DNA from 2 places in the Vreelandella sulfidaeris Esulfide1 genome. Region 1 is predicted to be linked to the other one. Evidence: predicted binding sites of a transcription regulator. Region 1 holds the regulator's gene; the other holds the start of a gene.
The links. The regulator FliA, encoded in region 1, starts transcription of late flagellar genes. The targets are predictions, from matches to a motif close to CTAAAGTTNNNNNNNNNNCNGCCGATA.
Positions count from the first base shown of each region.

Region 1 (6,345 bases):
GTGCGTGAAACGCTTGGTGAAGATGCCCTGATTGTGGCCAATCGGCGTACCGAAGGGGGCGTTGAAATCTTGGCCATGGCGGACGAAGCCATTGACCACTTTGAGCCTTCACCCGAGCCTACACCACCTGAATCGCCGGCCTCCCCCCCGGCGCAAGACCCGATGCAGGCAATGAGTGAGCGCTTACTGCGTGAAATGCAGGATATGCGAGCGCTGTTGGCAACCAATCAATCCGCCAATGCTGCCGTCTCACGCCAGGTAACGCCGACAGGTACGGCCGCAAGGCTGCGGCAGCTGCTATGGAACGTTGGTTTTAGCAGTGAGCTCGCTGATGAGCTGCTTGTAGGATTGCCTGAACCGCTAACCGCGTTAAGCGGGGATAGTGAAGCGCCGCTGCAGTGGCTGCGGCAACAATTAATGGAACGTCTCTGCGTGCTCAGCGATGAGCCAAGCTTCTTCGATCAAACCGGCATCGTCGCATTGGTAGGGCCAACAGGGGTGGGGAAAACCACCACTACCGCTAAGTTAGCGGCACGCTTTGTGTTGCGCCACGGCACGCGCCCAGTGGCGCTGGTTACCACCGATAGCTTCCGGATCGGCGCCCATGAGCAATTGCGCATCTATGCGCGACTGTTGGATACGCCCATGTACGCACTGGATGCCGAACAGCCCATCGACGATTTGCTGGGTCGTTTGCAGGGCAAACAGTGGGTGATTATCGATACCGTAGGCATGAGCCAGCGTGACCAGCGAGTCATAGAGCAAATTGCCCACCTTCAAGGGGGGCGCTCCCGAGTGCGCCTGGTACTACTGCTGAATGCGGCCAGTCAGCCGGAAACGCTCGAAGAGGTCGTGTTACGTTATCGGCAGGCGGCGCGGGCCGCGGGTGCAGAACTAGACGATTGTATTATCACCAAGCAGGATGAGGCGGGTCGCCTTGCACCGGTGTTGGATATTGTTATGCGCCATGGCATGCGCGTGCTGTTTGGGTCTTATGGCCAGCAGGTGCCGGAAGATATGGCGATTGCCAGTGCTGATACGTTGGTGGATCAAGCGCTGAAAACGGCGACGCCGAACCGTGAGCGCGTCCACCATGTTGATGCGCCAATGGGAATGCCACGCTGGTCGCGTGATGTATTGGGACAAGGGCGTCGCTTGTCGTCGCTACTGGCGCGGTTACGCCAACGGATTACTGGGTTTTCAGAATTAGAGGCGATCTGGGACTTGGCTTCACTACCGAGCCGTGTGCAGGAAGAGCGTTTGAATGCTTTGCTCGCCGGTTATCCGGCGGCGAATACTACCTTGGGCATGGCGTGGTCAGCACGGCGAAACGAACGCGGCTGTGATTGGGCAATGCCCGACATTGGCCTGGATACAGATGGCGCATGGCTGGCGTTACCCTGGCTACAGCATCGCCATGCCGCGGGCTGGCAGCCGCGCTTAGCCGCGCTGACTGAATCAAGTGGTGTAGCGGTACACTTACTACCACGTTTACCCGAGCCCGACGCGTTGGCGTGGCTGGAAGCCGAGCATTTGACCTGGGTCAGCCAAGTGGCCCCCAGTCATCGGGTATTCTTTCACCATGAGCGCCAGAGCATTCGGCAGTTGTTTAGTGACAGCGTGCTGACGCACCAAGTGGGTGTACGCTTTCGTGGTCAACCTGTACAACTTTGGACCGCCTACGCGGAAGTTGAAGACGCGACAGGCTATGCGCTGCTCGCTTGGTATGGAGAAATTCGCGACCCTGAAAGCGCGAAAGTGGTGACGCGCCGCTATTGGCTTACCCCGGCTCGATTAGGGACAGAAGTGCTCTCACTATTGCTAACACAGCTACAAAGCGATGGATTATCAACGTTGACGCGCCGCGCCTGGCAGCAGTTAAAAGAAGCCGACAGTGGGGATCTAAATGCCGAAGTGCGTCTGCTAATGGCCAGCGGTGTGGCGGCGGTCGCCGGGCACCTCGATGTTGCTGATGATGAAGGAGCACAAACGCTGCGCGGTGATCTACTTAGCCTATCAGGTACGAGCCGTCGTCGTCGCGATACCGGCATGCTTGATGCGCTGGTATACGCATTTATGGCCCGCGATGCGATTCGCCAAATGGGCAGTGTTAGTCGAGAGGGTGTGGCGTGAGTGGTCAAGACCAAGCCTCAGGGTTACGCAAGTGGGCAAATCTGCAGCGCCAACAGCAGCAGACTGAGGATGCAGTTGATGTCGCGGCGGCAGAGCATGTCTCCGAACACACCTCCCCCTTATTATCGCCGACGGTAGCGACGGTTGAAGAGACAACGATATTAGCGCCGCCCAGACCCAAAATTCCGCTTATTGTGGTGGGGCTACCCGGTCATGGTGCAGCCCAGGTGAACAAGGTCAAAGCGCGACTGGGACAGTGGTCAACGCAAGGTCGCAGCTGGGCGGGTACGCCTGATGACTGGGATATTCGTGCCGTCATGGCGGAAACTGCCGACCTGGCTCAATTACGTGAACAATATAGCCGCTGGGCGCTATGGATCAATAGCGACGCCGACGCCTTTGCCGCTATGTACCGTACCTTGCGTCAGTTACATGAACGGGGCGGCCCGCGCCGTTTGCTGGCGCTTCACGAGCCTAACTTGCCTCGTCAGGGGTTGCTCGATAACTTGCGCGGAGCTGCTGAGTACTACTTAAATATGGAACTATTGGTGCTTGCACGATGAGCATACTCCGCCGAGGAGGCTTAGCATGCTAAGCTGGGTAGTAAGAGGAACATTGCCACGAATTGTGCTGCTGCTGGTAGGCTGCCTACTGATAGGGTTAACGGGAAGTGCCCAGGCGGCAGCCGGCAGTTGGAGTGCCCAGATCCCTGGAATGATGGTGGCCATGAGTGATCGAGCAAGCGCTAGTCAGAACGCTTATCCGCCTGCCGGCATTAACCTCCAGTCAGGTCAGCTCGGTCGTATTCAGTGGCAATTTCAATCTCCCCCTGGTGCGCTGTTAAACGCCTGGTTGTGCCATCCTGAGCAGTGCGTTGCGTTAACAGGTATGCGTGGCTCTACTACCGCGCTAGCGGGACAAAGAGCCAATGCGCCGTTGTATTTTCGCTTCGCTTTACGCCCAGGCCAGCGGCCTGTTCGTGTGCAGGGGTTGCAAATGATTGTGAACTATCAGTGAAGGCTGTATAGCCGCGAGGCGAGAGGATGTACACAGCACAAGGCAGGATTAAACAAAACGAGCTGTTGACGCAATACATGCCACTGGTGCGACGTCAGGCCTTGACGCTTCAGGTCCGTTTGCCAGCCAGCATTGAGCTCGATGACCTTATTCAGGCCGGCATGGTGGGGCTGTTGGAAGCACTCGGACGTTTCGATGCTACCCAAGGCGCAACCTTCGCTACGTTTGCCAGTCAGCGTATTCGGGGCGCAATGATGGACGAATTGCGCACCCGTGATTGGCTACCGCGCAGTGTGCGTCGCTCAGCGCGTGCGGTTGACGGTGCCGTTCGCCAATTGGAACAACAGTTAGGGCGGGCACCGGAAGAACACGAAATCGCTCTGCATCTTGAGATGCCGTTGAATGAGTATCAGCAACTTCTCAATGATACCAATAGCGGCCAGTTGTTACCGTATGAAGATCTGGTTGCCGAGGGCGGTGAGCCAGTCAGTAGTGAACTGAACAGCTCGCCGTTTGAGCAATTACTAGAGGGTCAGCAGCGACAAACGTTAATTGAAGCTATCGAGGCTCTACCCGAACGTGAAAAGCTGCTAATGGCGCTGTATTACCAAGAAGAACTCAACCTCAAGGAAGTAGGGGCTGTATTGGGCGTAACGGAATCACGCGTTTCTCAACTGCACAGTCAGGCCGTAAGTCGTTTACGCGCACGTTTGCACGACTCGGCATAACACCGCTTTTTACTCACTTGTGACCGGCAAGGAGCCGTGGATGAATCCTTCGACGTTAATAGGCATCTTTGCCAGCATATTGCTGTTGGTCAGTGTGCTGTTTTTCACTGCAGAGTCACCCGAAAGCTTTATCAATTGGCCGGGTCTGGCCATTGTAGTGACCGGTACCTTGGCGGCAACTTTTATCAGCTACCCACTGAAAGAAGTCGTGCGTGTTGTGCGGTTGGTGGGCTTGGTATTTCGGCGCGAAAATACTTATATGCGTGACGATATCCGCGAACTGGTGGATATGTCGCGGCTATGGTTTAAAGGCGACGTGCGGGCGGTAGAACGCGAGCTGGAGCATACCCGTAATCCGTTCTTACGCACCGGCATTCAACTGGTGATTGCCAATACCAAAGAGGACGAAATTTTTGACATGCTGCGCTGGCGCATTGCTCGCCTTAAAGCGCGTGAGCATGCCGAAGCACAAATATTTCGTACCATGGCGACCTACGCGCCAGCGTTTGGCATGATCGGCACCCTGGTGGGGCTGGTGAATATGCTGGAAGTCATGGATGCGGGCGACCTGCAGGTGATTGGCCCACGCATGGCAGTCGCCCTGCTAACCACCTTCTATGGCATTTTACTCGCCAACTTAGTGTTTAAGCCGATTGCAGTGAAGTTAGAGCGCCGCACTGAAGAGCGCCTAATTACCATGAACATGGTGCTGGAAGGTATTTCGCTGATTACCAAGCGCCGCCTGCCGTCGTTTATTGAAGAGACCCTCAACTCTTTTGTCGCTAACTACCACGATGAAATTCGCGACAATAGTGTCAAGCCAAGACCTGATTCGTCGGTGAGTTCGGCGGCCAAGGGATAGCCAGCATGTTAGACCGTGATACGCGCCATGCGCTGGAAATGACGCCATCGCCAGGCGATGGCGATGATGGTTGGCTAACCAGTTACCTAGATGTACTGACGCTGTTAATCACGCTCTTTGTGCTGCTGCTTTCTCTGACGCCGCCGGGTGGAGGAGAAGCGGCTGATACTGCTTACATGCAGTCGACAAGCGCTATAACGTCGTTGCCGCTAGCCTCTCTGGCCACTGGTATACAGCCCCGCCATGAAGGATTGCAGCCCCAGTTTGCGGGGCTCGATATTCCCGGTGTCAGCGTTTCACAGGGGCGTGAAGGGGTCACTTTGCGGATTGATACCAGTCTATTGTTCCCCAGCGGTCAAGCAGTGTTAACGCCTCGCGGGCGGGGGGTGGTTGAAAGCCTTTTGGATGTACTCGCCAGTTTTGATGGGCAGATTTCGGTAGAAGGCCATACCGACAGCGTGCCTATTTCGACAGTGCGCTTCCCCTCTAATTGGGAACTTTCATCAGCGCGGGCTATCGCTGTCGTGCGCCATTTAGAGCGTCAAGGGTTCAATATTTCACGTATGCGAGCCGTCGGCTATGCGGACACCCAGCCCATGGAACCGAACACAACCGCAGATGGCCGCGCTGCCAATCGGCGCGTCGAGCTACTGCTAAGGCAGCAGGCCGAGGGGGAATAGGTGACCAAGGCGCATCTGAGCTTATGCGCTATACGTTATTTTTGCTGCTAAGCCGCCGGCCCATTATTTTCACACTGACCCAGCATCCGTGAAATCGCAGCGTCGGCGCCTTGCAGGCTAAAGGTCATATACCACGGCTCGCGCTCTTCCTGGTCAAAACCGAGAAACAGCTGCTCACCTTGGCGCATATCGGTCATCAGGGATTCCAGGTCGCTTAGGTAAAAGTGGACATAAAAGCCATCGTCACCCCGTTCGGTAATAAATTCTGCCATGGTATCAATCACCGGCTGCTCATCAACACGCAGCCGGGCGGGCACAAGGTTAACTGCGCGGCTTTCACCCTGCTGTTGTTCAAGGGTGACGCGCATCTCCAGCCAGGGTAAATCGCATACGCCTTGAGTCGCATTAAGGCTAAGCGTTGCGTCTGAATAGCTGTGGGTTTCTACCGCCCGGTAGTGCTGTTCTCCGCCCAGCGAGAGCGTCAGCGATTGCCAATGGTCATGTGTGGCTATCTCGTCCGTATTGAACGTGGCCGCATTAGCCGCGGGCATGGCGGCCGCCAACAGGGCCGTCACCATGGCAACCCCTGTTAGCGAGGAGAGGCGTTGGGAGTGAGTTGTGAGCATACTTGAAGCCAGTTAGCCAAAAAACACTAGCCTATAGCGTGTGGAGGCCCAGCAAAAGAGTAACGCGCTGATTTTTCTATATATGGTAGAAAGGAATAAAAAAAGCCCCTCATGTAGTGTGAAGTCAAGGCTATACTTCACGCCGATGGCACGTATAATCGCTCTATTTGAGCGCTATATTCACCCCGCTGTGAAGGAGTTTTGCGACATGAGTACCGCTGCTAAGGCTATGAAGACCTCTAATGACGTTCCGATGCAGGCCCCCTCGCAGGAAATCTGGGATGCCAAATATCGTCTCA
Region 1 is NZ_CM133364.1:137,655-143,999, forward strand. It holds gene flhF (flagellar biosynthesis protein FlhF) at 1-2,133, shown strand, start outside; gene ACW44H_RS00635 (hypothetical protein) at 2,130-2,696, shown strand; gene ACW44H_RS00640 (flagellar protein FlhE) at 2,722-3,150, shown strand; gene ACW44H_RS00645 (RNA polymerase sigma factor FliA) at 3,177-3,878, shown strand; gene ACW44H_RS00650 (motility protein A) at 3,919-4,740, shown strand; gene ACW44H_RS00655 (OmpA/MotB family protein) at 4,746-5,420, shown strand; gene ACW44H_RS00660 (hypothetical protein) at 5,468-6,046, opposite strand; gene ACW44H_RS00665 (adenosylcobalamin-dependent ribonucleoside-diphosphate reductase) at 6,255-6,345, shown strand, end outside.

Region 2 (6,345 bases), 1.9 Mb from region 1:
ATTGGGCTTGGTTTGCTATGCCCTGTGGCGCACGATACAAGCGATCAAAGACGCCGACCACCACGGCACTGACGCTAAGGGCATTGCCATTCGTACTGGCTTAATGGTGAGCGCTGTTACGCATACCCTATTAGCTTTTTTTGCGGCAACCCTCATCTTCCAATTTGGCGGCTCTTCTGGGGGCTCGGGTGGGGGCTCACAGGGAATGGCTAGCTGGCTGATGCAACAGCCTTTCGGCCGCTGGCTGGTAGGCGCAGTCGGAATAATCTTGATCGGCGTTGGCATCTCTCATGTGTTCAAAGGCTTCAAGGCCAAATTTCATAAACACTTCGCTATGCCAACGCAAACGCAGAAATGGGCTTACCCAATCTGCCGTTTTGGTTTGGTGACTCGCGGGATTGTATTTGCCATCGTAGGTTGCTTCTTTATTATTGCCGCTTACCAATTCAATCCTAGTGAGGCAGGTGGTACGGCTGAAGTATTTACCGCGCTGCGTAGCCAAGTATACGGTCAATGGCTACTAGCCATTGTCGCTATAGGTCTGTTTGCGTTTGGCCTCTACAGCCTATTAGCAGCTGTCTACCGCCGCATTAATGCCAGCATGTAGTCACTTGACATGGCTAATGCGACTAACCGCACAAAGCAGTGGTTTGAGCGCCTCAACGGCTCAAAGAATATGCTGTGGCTACTCGGTACGCTCTCTTTTCTTGAAACAATAATTCTGCCCATACCGCTTGAGCTAGTACTCATCCCGCTAATGGCCGCCAATAAACACCGTATCTGGCTATTAGCGACGGTCACTACCGTAGGCTGCCTTATTGCTTCGCTGGTCGGCTATAGCGTCGGCCTGCTGCTTTTTCAGACGATAGGCGTATGGTTTATCGACTTTATGGGGATGCAGGAGAGTTATCAGGCGTTCCAAACGTTTTTTGACCAGTATGGTTTTATCGCCATTCTTTCCATTGGCATTTTACCTATCCCCTTTCAGGTCGCGATGATTACCGCTGGGCTCTCTGGTTATCCGGTTCTGCTCTTTGCGCTCGCAGCGTTAATTGCCCGCGGACTGCGTTATTTCGGCCTGGCTTGGCTCGTTCATCGCTTTGGTAGCCAGGTACTTCTGTTATGGAAGCAACAAGCCCTGGTGACCAGTTTAGTGGCGGGGATAGTAGTACTGGTACTGGCGCTGGGAATGCAGGCCTTGGCAGGGCTGGTTATGTAGCGAAAGCTAAACCAGCCCACTGCCAGCGAGCAAACCAACTGGCTTATGCATCGTCTTGCTTCGTACCCGGCGCTGACGCCATATGTTTAGCCTTCATATCCTTGAATGCCTCCATGATGTCCATCGGTAACGGGAAGACAATCGTGGAGGCGTTCTTATTGCTCATGTCACTCATGGTTTGCAGGTAACGCAGCTGCAATGCCGCCGAATTTTCCTGCATTACATTGGCCGCCTCAACCAGTTTTTTTGACGCCTGAAGCTCGCCTTCGGCATGAATGACCTTGGCGCGACGCTCACGCTCCGCTTCGGCTTGGCGCGCAATGGCGCGGATCATGCTTTCATCCAAATCCACATGCTTGATTTCAACATTGGCCACCTTGATACCCCATGCTTCGGTTTGGGTATCGATGATTTCCTGGATATCGTCGTTGAGTTTATCGCGTTCCGATAGCATCTCATCGAGATCATGTTTCCCCAGCACGGAGCGCAGCGTGGTCTGCGCCAGTTGGCTGGTCGCCTGAGTGAAATTCTCGACTTGAATAATCGCCTTTTCAGGGTCGACAACGCGGAAATAGAGCACGGCGTTAACCTTAACAGTGACGTTATCTTGAGAGATGACATCCTGCTCAGGAACATCCATGGTGATCACGCGCAGATCCACCACTTCCATCTTCTGAATGGCGGGGATCACAATGACCAACCCAGGCCCCTTTACCTTCTGATAGCGGCCCAGAAAGAACACTACGCCGCGCTTGTATTCTGGCAGGATGCGAATAGAGGCAGCGATCAACATCACCACCAGCACGACAGGAACTAAATACGAAATAATCATAAGGCACCTCGTTTTGCAGATGGTTAGTTATGTAAAAAATTCATAACAGCATTAAGCGCTAACGGGGCGTCACATAGACCGTCAAGCCTTCGAGACGCACCACCTCAAGCTCATCACCCCGTTTAACGGGCGTATCGCTCACCGCATTCCACCGCTCACCGTGCAACCGCACATGGCCAGTCATATCAAAATCATCCAGCGCAATAGCGCTTGCGCCAATTAACTGCTCCACACCGGTGTGTGCAGGGCGACGGCGCAGAGTTGTAAAGCGCATTAATGTCCAAAGCATTAACCCTCCGGATACCAGCGCCACCCCGCCAATGAGTGGTAACGAAATGGCCAGGTATTCGGCATCCATTAGCATCACCGACCCCAATACAAAGGCGATGATGCCTCCCGCCCCCAACACGCCAAAGCTGGGCATTAGCGCTTCTCCTACCATCAACGCCAATCCCACTACGATTAACGCTAGCCCAGCGTAGTTAATCGGCAATACCTGAAATGCAAATAGCGCCAGCAGCAGACAAATCACTCCGATAGTGCCAGGAAACAAGCTGCCGGGGCTGGCAAGTTCGAAAATCAGCCCGTAAAAGCCAATGATCATCAAGAAGTAAGCGATGTTGGGATTCGTAATTAACGATAATAGCTGGGTACGCCAATCCGGGTCGTAGCGTTCAATGGCAAGATCCGCCGTTGACAGCGTGTAATCACCTTGCTCCATGACCACCGTCATGCCGTCAATCTGGGCGAGCAAATCGTCAATATCTCTTGCCACCACATCAATGACGTTTCGTTCCAGCGCCTCGTTAGCCGTGAGGTTTACCGCATCACGAACGGCTTCTTCAGCCCAATCGGCGTTGCGGCCATGGCGTTCAGCTAAGCTCCGAATAAAGCTCACTGCGTCTTCCAGCACCTTGCGCTCCATGGCGCTGCCGCCGTCTTCATCCCCGTCTTCAACGCCTTCACCTTCTTCATCAGCGCCGCCAGTCAGCCCGCCACCGCCCATTTGCACCGGCGTAGCAGAGCCTAAATGAGTAGAGGGCGCCATGGCTGCTACATGGCTGCCATAAAGCAAGTAGGTGCCTGCGCTAGCTGCGCGCGCCCCGCTGGGGGAAACGTACATCACCACCGGGAGGTCAGAATTAAGCATTTCTCGGATCATGTCGCGTGTGGTATCGACCAGCCCGCCAGGGGTATCGATTTCAACAATCACTACCTCGCTATCCTGCTCACGTGCATTATTTAACCCACGCTCAAAATAATCCTTGGTGGCGGGACCAATAGCACCTTCAATGTTGAGCACCAAAGCGTTAGGCGAGGGGGTTTGCGCCATGGCCTGCCACGTAAGCGACACTACCGCCATTAGCAAGCCGACAAGTAAAAGCCACAGCCAGTGTGATTTATGAGAAAGGGGCTGCATAGTCACATCTCCCGCTTAGCGCCTTGAAACGATTACATAGCGCTAGGTAGAGTGTCGCCTTGCTTTGGTTACTCGTGCTGCTTCAGAGTTTAAGCAGGCAATAGGCACATAAGGTACCTATTCAACGTAGCACCCACAGTGAGCTTCGTCATGAACGAGTTGGTGAGAGGATTTTGAGTGAAAAAGAGCCTATTTCAATGAGGCTACTTTAAAGGATAGAGGAACGTGCGATGACATTGGAGGGTTGCTTAGTTCACATAATAGCCACTTACCTTCCAAATGCCCTCTTCTAAGTGAGGCGTAATGGTTTCAGTGATCAGCGGCTTATTTTCAAAACGCGTCTGGAACGTAAACACCGCATAATCGCCGGCAGGCGCACCCGGCATAGAGGTTTGACGAATCGCGCGCACACGCCGCCTGGACTCAACAGCCCCGAAATCACGGCGAGCAGCGCTGATGGTGCGGGCCAACATATGTGACGACAGCGGCACCTGCAGCAGTGTAGAAGAGTTTTCCCACGCCTGATCGAACTCCCCACTGTCGATGGCTTTTAACCACTCCAACGCCGCCGCCTCTGCCGCATCAGTATGCGGATAAGCATAGGTCGACATAAAGAGGAGCAAGGTAGCAATGATAAACGTCAGTGTTTTTGGCATAGCGAGCTCTTTGGCAACCAGGATTATTCGTGCGTCTTAAGTAATTATCGGAAGCCCGCGTAATTTCTTTAACAATAATCCTACTCGAATGGCGATAGACGGTAGAAAGGCCGCCCAGTGTCGGTCTTCGCTTCTCAAAACACACCCACTCGTTTACCATGCGCCACCCAACCGATTCAGCTTTCACCATTAGGCGACTATGTCCGTCAACGCCCTCTATACCGACCTTTCTGGCTACTACGATTTGATGTGTTTGGATATCGACTATCAAGCACAAAGTAACGCCATTCGTCGGTTGCATCAGATTTTTGGTAACGGCGGCACCGCTCACCTGGATCTCGCCTGTGGCACTGGCCCCCACGTGCGTCATTTTATTGATTCTGGCTATGCCAGCAGCGGGCTGGACATCAACCAGCCGATGCTGGATATCGCCGCCAAGCGCTGCCCAGAAGCCCTGTTCACCCTGCAAGATATGAGTACGTTCGACGTTAGTGAACCGCTGGATTTAATTACCTGCTTTTTATACTCAATCCACTACAACGATGGCATCGAAAAGCTAACAACATGCATTGCTAGAGCCCATCGCGCACTAGCAACCGATGGTGTTTTCTGTTTTAACGCGGTCGATAAAGATAAAATCGATAATGGCTTATCTGTTAAACACACCGCCCGACAAGAAAGCGATTTATTCACCTTCCGCTCGGGGTGGCACTATAGCGGCCAGGGAGAGAGACAGTCGTTGAGGTTGAGTATTGAAAAAGCCAACGCGGACGCCACCCAGGTATGGAACGACGAACACCCCATGGTAGCGGTGAGCTTTGCAGAACTAACCGCCCTACTGACGCCTTACTTCGAGGTGCATGTGTTTGAACATAACTACGAGACAATCATTCCCTGGGATAACGTCTCAGGCAACGCTATTTTCGTTTGCGTTAAACGTTAAAGCCTACCAAAGCATCAGCGCTGACTTTCTATTCTCTCCAACTCAAGCCTCTGAGCTTGAATCATTAGGGCTGGGCCGTAATTGCAGCTGGATGCCAAGTAAGAAATTTCGCAGCACCTGATCTTTGCACTCTCGATAATTCTTATGGCTGGGCTTGCGGAAAAACGCACTTAATTCATGGTTACTTAGATTGAAGCCAGCCAGCTCAAAAGCAGCCAAAATATCGTCAGCTTTTAAATTCAGCGCAATGCGCAGCTTCTGGAACACCATATTGTTGTTCAACTGCGACTCTGGCACGGGCTGCGGCCCTTCGCGCTTACCACGCTTAAAGCTAATAAAACCGTTCAAAAATGCCGCCAGCTCTCTGTTCTTCATGGTGACAAAAGCGTCGTCTTCATCCTTTTTCAGCCAAGCAGTGACCTGCTGCTGAGTCACGCTGACCTCCGCCAAGGCGAAGATATCCACGATGGTGCTGTCTTTTAAATCAAAGGTGTAACGAATGCGGCGAAAAATATCATTATTGGTCAAAATAGTGTTCCTAGTCTTAGGCAAACCCAGCACAATCAAGCGTAATGTGCATCTACGTCTTTCGAGAAAATAATTAAGGTCAGCAGCTAAACTATCCTGCTGTCAGCTTCTCAAGCAGCTCGTCAATTTCTTCTTTAAGCTCACTATCTTCAATCTTATTAGCGGTGATTTGGGCGTTTTTAAGATTGCTGATCGCCGCGTCAGTCTGGCCCAGCTCAACTTGCAGTTTTGCCATGGAAAACGCGATCGATGACATGTGATCTTTCGAATTAATCGCGACGGCTTTCTCAAAAGCTTTTTCGTAGACAGCCAATGCCTCATCTAGCTCTTCAGTAAAATCAGCCAACGTTTCCCACTGCTCGGGGTGATCTTTATCGGTGTTTTCGTTCTCGGTACAGACCGCTTCCAACTGCGCATAGAGCGCATCGAAAGCCTCTCTATCCTCTTTATCAGCAGCCTTCATGAGTTTTTCAGCGAGTTCGTAAACCGCCTTGTATATTTTGGTATTAATCATGAACGACTACCTTTTCTCTATTTAAAAACAGTAACAAGTAAACAAGCTTGCTGAAAATTAATGCATTTAACAAAGCCACACTACCAGGGACGGTGACATTATACCCCTTGGGGATGGCTCCACGGGCGAACATTTTTCGGTTTTTGGATAGGAGGTTAATGAGATTTAATTGGAGCGGTTTTTCGCTGCAATGCTTGGTTAAACGACTCCAAACTATCAGGGCCTCCAACCAA
Region 2 is NZ_CM133364.1:2,422,900-2,429,244, forward strand. It holds gene ACW44H_RS11335 (DUF1206 domain-containing protein) at 1-607, shown strand, start outside; gene ACW44H_RS11340 (YqaA family protein) at 617-1,219, shown strand; gene ACW44H_RS11345 (slipin family protein) at 1,263-2,051, opposite strand; gene ACW44H_RS11350 (NfeD family protein) at 2,110-3,471, opposite strand; gene ACW44H_RS11355 (DUF4019 domain-containing protein) at 3,720-4,127, opposite strand; gene ACW44H_RS11360 (class I SAM-dependent DNA methyltransferase) at 4,327-5,070, shown strand; gene ACW44H_RS11365 (DUF1456 family protein) at 5,113-5,598, opposite strand; gene ACW44H_RS11370 (tetratricopeptide repeat protein) at 5,690-6,112, opposite strand; gene ACW44H_RS11375 (GFA family protein) at 6,268-6,345, opposite strand, start outside.
Region 2: the regulator FliA is predicted to act here: its motif matches at 4,173-4,199, upstream of ACW44H_RS11355 (DUF4019 domain-containing protein).